DNA from 2 places in the Gudongella ferriphila genome. Region 1 is predicted to be linked to the other one. Evidence: riboswitches for the same ligand, from Rfam matches in the RefSeq annotation. Region 1 holds a riboswitch; the other holds the start of a gene.
What was found. A riboswitch is a leader RNA that binds a small molecule or an ion and turns the genes downstream of it on or off. The one in region 1 is predicted to bind thiamine pyrophosphate.
Positions count from the first base shown of each region.

Region 2: another riboswitch for thiamine pyrophosphate. It lies ahead of thiT (energy-coupled thiamine transporter ThiT); the one in region 1 lies ahead of thiW (energy coupling factor transporter S component ThiW).

Region 1 covers NZ_JBJXRK010000001.1:439,492-442,909, forward strand. Annotated here, with positions in the region: gene atpD (F0F1 ATP synthase subunit beta) at 1-132, opposite strand, end outside; gene ACKVDP_RS02170 (Ldh family oxidoreductase) at 196-1,308, opposite strand; TPP riboswitch at 1,537-1,646, shown strand; gene thiW (energy coupling factor transporter S component ThiW) at 1,738-2,223, shown strand; gene thiD (bifunctional hydroxymethylpyrimidine kinase/phosphomethylpyrimidine kinase) at 2,223-3,026, shown strand; gene cytX (putative hydroxymethylpyrimidine transporter CytX) at 3,019-3,418, shown strand, end outside.
Region 2 covers NZ_JBJXRK010000003.1:61,457-64,874, reverse strand. Annotated here, with positions in the region: gene ACKVDP_RS03615 (DAK2 domain-containing protein) at 1-16, opposite strand, end outside; gene ACKVDP_RS03610 (Asp23/Gls24 family envelope stress response protein) at 31-387, opposite strand; gene rpmB (50S ribosomal protein L28) at 577-768, shown strand; gene ACKVDP_RS03600 (thiamine diphosphokinase) at 834-1,469, opposite strand; gene thiT (energy-coupled thiamine transporter ThiT) at 1,480-2,025, opposite strand; TPP riboswitch at 2,108-2,205, opposite strand; gene rpe (ribulose-phosphate 3-epimerase) at 2,279-2,968, opposite strand; gene rsgA (ribosome small subunit-dependent GTPase A) at 2,934-3,418, opposite strand, start outside.

The DNA of each region.
Region 1 (3,418 bases):
ATGGGAGCTGACCTCAAAAATCATCTCCTTGTCCTCCCCTGCCACGACCTTGTTGTTTATCTCTGGAAGCCTGTTCTCAAAAACAGCCTCCACGACGCTACCCCTTACTGTCTTCACATATCCCTCATTCATGGTCGGCATCCTCATCACCTCATTTCAATGGTATAGTCATTACCTACCCTATGACCGGAGCCTCTAATCCTCCTCAAATGGAAACCTGAAGTCCAGGCCCAAACCATCCCTAACCTCAATGAGATCCTTCTGTACACCTTCATTCACAGGAACCCCCTTCAGGTCCCTCTCCTGCTTGACCAGATACTCCTTCTCACCTGCTGTGAATATCCTCTCCTCTCCAGGAGCAACCTTCGAGCTTCTCAATTCCCTAAGTATGTTTCCTGCTGTGCGTCTGAAGCTGTCCGCACCCATAAAGGCCTCAGTGTCTATGGCTATGAAGAAATGTCCAAGGGGATAGGGTATCTTCTCTCCCCCTTCACCTATTCCTGAAAGCATCCTCAGATAGCTCCCGGCCTGAAGTGCAGCTGACAGGATTTCAACAACAGTTGCATAGCCGTAGCCCTTGTGTCCTCCCATCTCCTCTCCTATGCCTCCAAGAGGTGCAAAGGCTGCCTCACCTGTAAGCAGGTCCTTTAGAATCCTTTCACTGTCTGTCATTGCCGAGCCGTCGCTTCCAACTACCATACCTGCAGGAGTGTCCTTGCCCATTCTAGCATAGTATTCTATCCTTCCCCTTTGGGTTATGCTGGTTGCACAATCCAAGACAAATGGGAAGTTCTCATCAGTTGGCAATCCAAAGGTCAGGGGATTTGTGCCAAGCATATTCTCAACACCAAAGGTCGGTGCAATGGATGGCCTTGCATTTGTTCCAGTGATACCGATCATATCCTCCTCTGTTGCCATGGTCACATAGTAGCCGGCAATCCCGTAATGGGTGGAGTTCCTTACGGCCACCATCCCCATTCCATATTTTTTGGCCTTTTCAATTGCCAGCTTCATGGACCTGTAGGAGACAACCATGCCCATGCCGTTGTGTCCGTCCACCACGGCAGTTGTAGGGGTCTCCCTTACTATCTCCATTTCAGTCACCGGGTTCAGGATCCCCTGGTTTATCCTGTCCATGTATATGGGCTTAAAGCGATTGACACCATGGCTTTCAATCCCCCGTCTGTCGCTCTCCATGAGGATTTCTGCACAGATCCTTGCATCCTCCCTGGGAACCCCGACCTTTTCAAAGGCTTGGACCATAAAATCCCCTATAAGCTTCCACGGTAAATACACCTTGTTATCCATTTGGACCCTCCTCAATCATTTAATCTTTGAATCCCTAGCTTCGAATAAAACAAAAATAATCCTACAACCACATTTCACTTTAACGTTTTAATTTGTCCATTCTATTGGATTTATACCCTTCACATGGCTACAGCCACAGAACATTTGGATTTTCCAATTTAAAATGCTCAAAACTTAACGTTTGACACCTCTTTTGATTTCTGGTATATTGTTCTCAAGTTAATAATACAATTGTACTAGGGGAGCTGGAATGGCCAGCTGAAAGTGAAGCCCATAAGTTTCTTACCCTTATACCTGATCTGGATAATACCAGCGTAGGGAAGTATCATGCTGCATATAGAGCATATTTCCGTCGCAAGGAGATATGCTTTTATTTATACCTTGCAGACATCCAGCCTTCTAGTACAAAAAATACAAGGAGGTTTTTTTATGCAAACAAAGAAACTCGTTCTAAGTGGATTGCTGGTTTCAATCGGTGTGCTTGCAAGCCACATCATTGTAATCCCAGTGGGCGTTGCAAAGGCATATCCCCTGCAGCATACAATTAACGTCATAAGCGCCATATTACTGGGTCCAGGCTATGCTGTATCCAACGCCCTGCTGATTTCACTGTTGAGAAATGTCTTGGGTGTCGGATCAGTTCTTGCATTTCCAGGAAGCATGTTCGGTGCAATGTTGGCGGGCCTTGCCTATAAATACTTCAAAAAATCCTATGCAGCTGGCATAGGTGAAGTAATAGGCACAGGGATGGTTGGAAGTCTTGTTGCTTTTCCCCTCTCACGGTTCCTGTTGGGGTCCGAAGCAGGTGCGTTCTTCTTTATTCCACCATTTATGATTTCAAGCCTAGGTGGTGCAATCATTGGAATCTTAACTGTCAAGTCACTGAATGGTCTAGGGAAGGGGGTTCTACTGTAATGAAAAAGGTATTAACAATAGCGGGCAGCGATTCATCAGGTGGAGCAGGTATACAGGGAGACCTGAAGGCATTTTCAGCAAATGGAACTTTTGGCATGAGTGTCATTACAGCAGTGACTGCCCAGAACACACAGGGGGTGTCTCTAGTTCATGATATTCCAAGGAAGGTGATTGAGACACAGATAAGTGCCCTGTTCGATGATATGGAAATAGACGGAATCAAAATAGGCATGGTCTCAATTCCTGACACCATAGAAATGATAGCTAAAACCTTAATAAAATATTCTTTGCCTAAGATTGTGCTGGACCCTGTCATGGTATCAAAGAGCGGTTCTCATCTCCTTCAGCCTGATGCAGTAAATGCACTTAAGGATCAGCTTGTTCCCATGGCATACCTTATCACCCCAAATATTCCCGAAGCGGAAGTATTGACCGGAGTGAAGATAAAAAGCGAGAAGGACATGATCAAGGCAGCCAAAGAGCTGATGTCTCTTGGATGCCAGAACGTGCTGATAAAGGGTGGACACCTTGAAGGTCCTGCGGTCGATATCCTCTTTGACGGCATGGAAATAAGGAGATTCCACGCTGAAAGGCTAGCTTCCAACAGCAATCATGGCACTGGCTGCGCGCTGTCCTCGGCAATATGCTCCAATCTCGCCAAGGGGCTCAGTTTGGATGATGCTGTCCAAAATGGAAAGGCATATGTCTATGAGAGTATAAAATATGGCTTTGCGGTGGGAAAGGGTGTCGGTGTTCTACATCACTTCCATAATTTCCATGAAGGAGGGTCACGCAATGGATAGATTCAGTGGATTGAACCTTACTTTCCTGTGGTTTGGAGCTGCAATTTCAGTTGCAGAAGTAATGACCGGAGGATTGCTGGCTCCCCTGGGCTTCAAGCAGGGTATATTTGTAATCATAGTCGGCCATATAATAGGCGGCCTCATTATGGCAGCTGCTGGGAACATAGGCTACGAAAAGAAGCTTGCAAGCATGGAATCCACCGAGCTGACCTTTGGCAAGTACGGCAAGGCCCTGTTCTCTTTTCTTAATGCAACCCAGCTTGTGGGGTGGACGGTCATCATGCTCATATCCGGCGGTGCGGCAACATCGGTGCTGACCCAGAACATCCTCTCCTTTGGTTCCACTACCACATGGATAGTTGTTCTCGGAGTGCTTATAGCACTTTGGCTAT
Region 2 (3,418 bases), on a different contig from region 1:
TTGTTTTAGTATTCATCATTGGCCTCCTAATTACTTGTCGACTCGGATTCCTTGGACAAAGACATTAACCTTGTCTACCTTCAATCCGGTGAAGTTCTCTATATTGAATTTAACTCTGTCAATTATATTCTTGCAAACCACAGAGATTTTCACTCCAAACTCCAATATAACGTACATATCTATTGTAATAAGGTTGTCCTTGATATATACTTTAATTCCCTTAGTCAGTGAATCTGATTTCAATAATTCAAAGAAACCATCTTTTGCATCCTTGGAGGCCATTCCAACAATTCCATAGCTTTCCATTGCTGATATTCCAGCAAGAGATGCAAACACGTTATCATTTATATTTAGATTTCCAAATTCAGACTTCGTTTTGACTGGCATAACTATTCCTCCCCGTGTTTTACTCTTATCCATATTATTTTACATGATTAAGGATGATTGTTCAACTAAAACAACAATATTTCATAATATTATGTTGCAATTCTATAATATCTTGTGTTAAAATATAATATGTTGCAGAGAATGAATATTAAAAACATTATACCTGTCAGGAATTAAGGAGGTGTTTTCATGTCTAAGAAATGTGAAATTTGCGGAAAAAGTAAGGTATTTGGAAATAAGGTGACCTTCTCAAATAAAAAGAGTTCAAGAACATGGGCTCCAAATATAAGAAGAGTAAAGGCAGTAGTAAATGGATCAGTCAAGAGAATCAACGTATGTACAAGATGCTTGAGATCTGGTTATGTTCAAAGAGCCATTTAATCCATACTTACAAGAGTAAAAAGCTTATTATGATTATCTCATAATAAGCTTTTTTGTTGTGCAAATTAATCTCTGGACTTGATAAGAAACCCTTCCCCGTTGTGAACGGTAATCCTTCCTACATCCTCTTCGATATAATTGCTTATCCCCAAGCTTGAACCGTACTGGATCAGTTCTTTCTCTAATGGATAATGAAATCCTTCTAATGTTACTGTTATACCTTCAGGACCCACTGGGAGTATTGAATAGTAATAACCCATCTCCTTAATCAGCTGCTTTTCTCCACAAAGATATGAAATTTCATTGTTATTGTCAATTATTTTAATTCTTATACCCATTTTGTGGAATGCTCTAAGCAGGTATATATTTGATATTGAATGATCCATTCTACTGCCAATCGCTCCAATAATTACTATTTCAAAGCAGCCCTTTTCAACCAGGAAGTCAATTGCAAGCTCTGTGTCAGTCTTGTCTTTTTCAACAGGGAATTCAATTACCTGGATCGATTGGCTAAGGTCTTCAAACAGGCTCTTGTCAAAAATGGAATCAAAGTCGCCTATCAAGAAATCAACTTTGCACATATCTTCTTTCAAATTGTATATTCCACTGTCAGCCGCAACAATAACATCTGCATCCTTGCAAAGTTCAAGCAAGAGTTCGCTCTTCAAGCCAGTACCGCCTGCCGCTATCAATCCCTTCATATAATCATCCTTACCTGATAAATTTCTGTATCGGCTTCCACACAACTATCATTACTATCATTGATATTATCAATTCTGGTACAAGGTAAGTGGCATTATATACGATGGAGTAGATCCATGGATTTTGATCCCCAGCGTACTCAGCAAAGAACACTACCCCGGACAATACATGGAATACTAGTCTTCCCAGTATCGCTAACGACACTCCCAGCAATACTGAACCATAGCCTGACTTGCCTTTTTTCTTTGTAAGCACATACGCGATTCCAGCTAGGCCCAATGAACCAAATGCAAATGGATAATCGAAAAGCAGCTGCAATGGGTGCACGAAATACGGTTTAAGTATGAAATCCAGCAATCCATAGGTTGCTCCAACTGCCAAACCAGGGCCAAGACCCCACCTTATTGCAAAAATCATGATTGGTATCATACTTCCAGCAGTAACACTTCCACCGTTAGGAGCCTGATAGATCCTAATATAGCTCAAGAGAGCAGACAAGGCGATCATCATTCCACCTTCGGTCAACATCAATACCTTACTTCTTTTTTCTTCCATATTATATTAAACCTCCTTAATTGGTTTGAATATAACAGCATAAGATGGTACAAAAAAACCCATTGCTATGAGGCAATGAGTATAATTTCTATACACACTTCCCTCCGCTAGAATTACCTAGTTCAGGTCTTAAGGGTCGAGATCAGATCTCTCTCAGCTAAAGCTCCCCCAGTGCTGTAAATATTCTCTTGTTGATTATATAATACCATATTAACATATAATTCTCAATAATCATACATATTTTCTGATAATTTTAGTCAATAATTTTTTTAAAAGCTCCAATTCTTTGTTCCACATCCTGAGCATTGAATATTCCTGAACCAACTACTATTAAATCAGCTCCCGCATCAATTATCTCTCTTGCATTATCAAGTTTTATCCCTCCATCTACCTCAAGGATAATATCATTTCCTGACCTTAAAATAAGATTTCTAAGTTTTTTGATCTTCTCGGTCATTGCAGGTATGTAACTTTGTCCACCAAATCCTGGATTAACTGACATTATAAGAATAAGGTCAACATCATCCATAATGTGTTCCAACACATTCAATGGTGTAGAAGGATTAAGTGAAACCCCCGCTTTGACCCCTCTTTCCCTAATTGACTGAAGGGTTCTGTGCAGATGAATTGATGCATCAGGATGAACGGTAATTATATCTGAACCTGCATCTGCAAAATCATCAATAAATCTTTCTGGCCTATCAACCATTAGATGAACATCAAATGGTAATTTTGTAGTTCCACGAATCTTCTTTATTACTGGTGCTCCAAAGGTTATATTTGGAACATAAATACCATCCATAACATCCAGATGTACATAGTCTGCTCCACTATTATCAATTAGTGCTATTTCCTCTCCTAGCTTTGAAAAATCTGCAGAAAGCAATGAAGGTGCCAATTTCGCCATACTAATATCTCCTCTTTCTGTTTTTAATTTCTTCAATCATCATTAAATAATTTTTGTACCTTTCGCGACTTATAATGTTTGATTCAACAGCATCTTTAACAGCACATCCAGGCTCGTTCACATGGATACAGCTGGAGAACTTGCATTGATCATTATACTTTTCTATGTCCTTGAAATAGAATCTAAGTTGAGTTTCATCTTCAATAAAATCCAGATTAAGGGAGCTGAATCCAGGACTATCCAACACATAGGCATTATTGTTTAGCTTCAACAACTCCACATGCCTAGTTGTATGCTTTCCTCTTGATGTCTTAAGGCTTATTTTGCCTATTTCCAAGTCGTAATTTGAATTGATTGAGTTCAGCAAAGAAGACTTCCCAACACCAGATGGTCCGGCAAATACACTTATGTGATCCTCCATGAAGTTCTTTAGCTTCGCAAGCCCCTCCTGTTCCTTAACACTTGTCAGTACAGTGTTGTATCCTG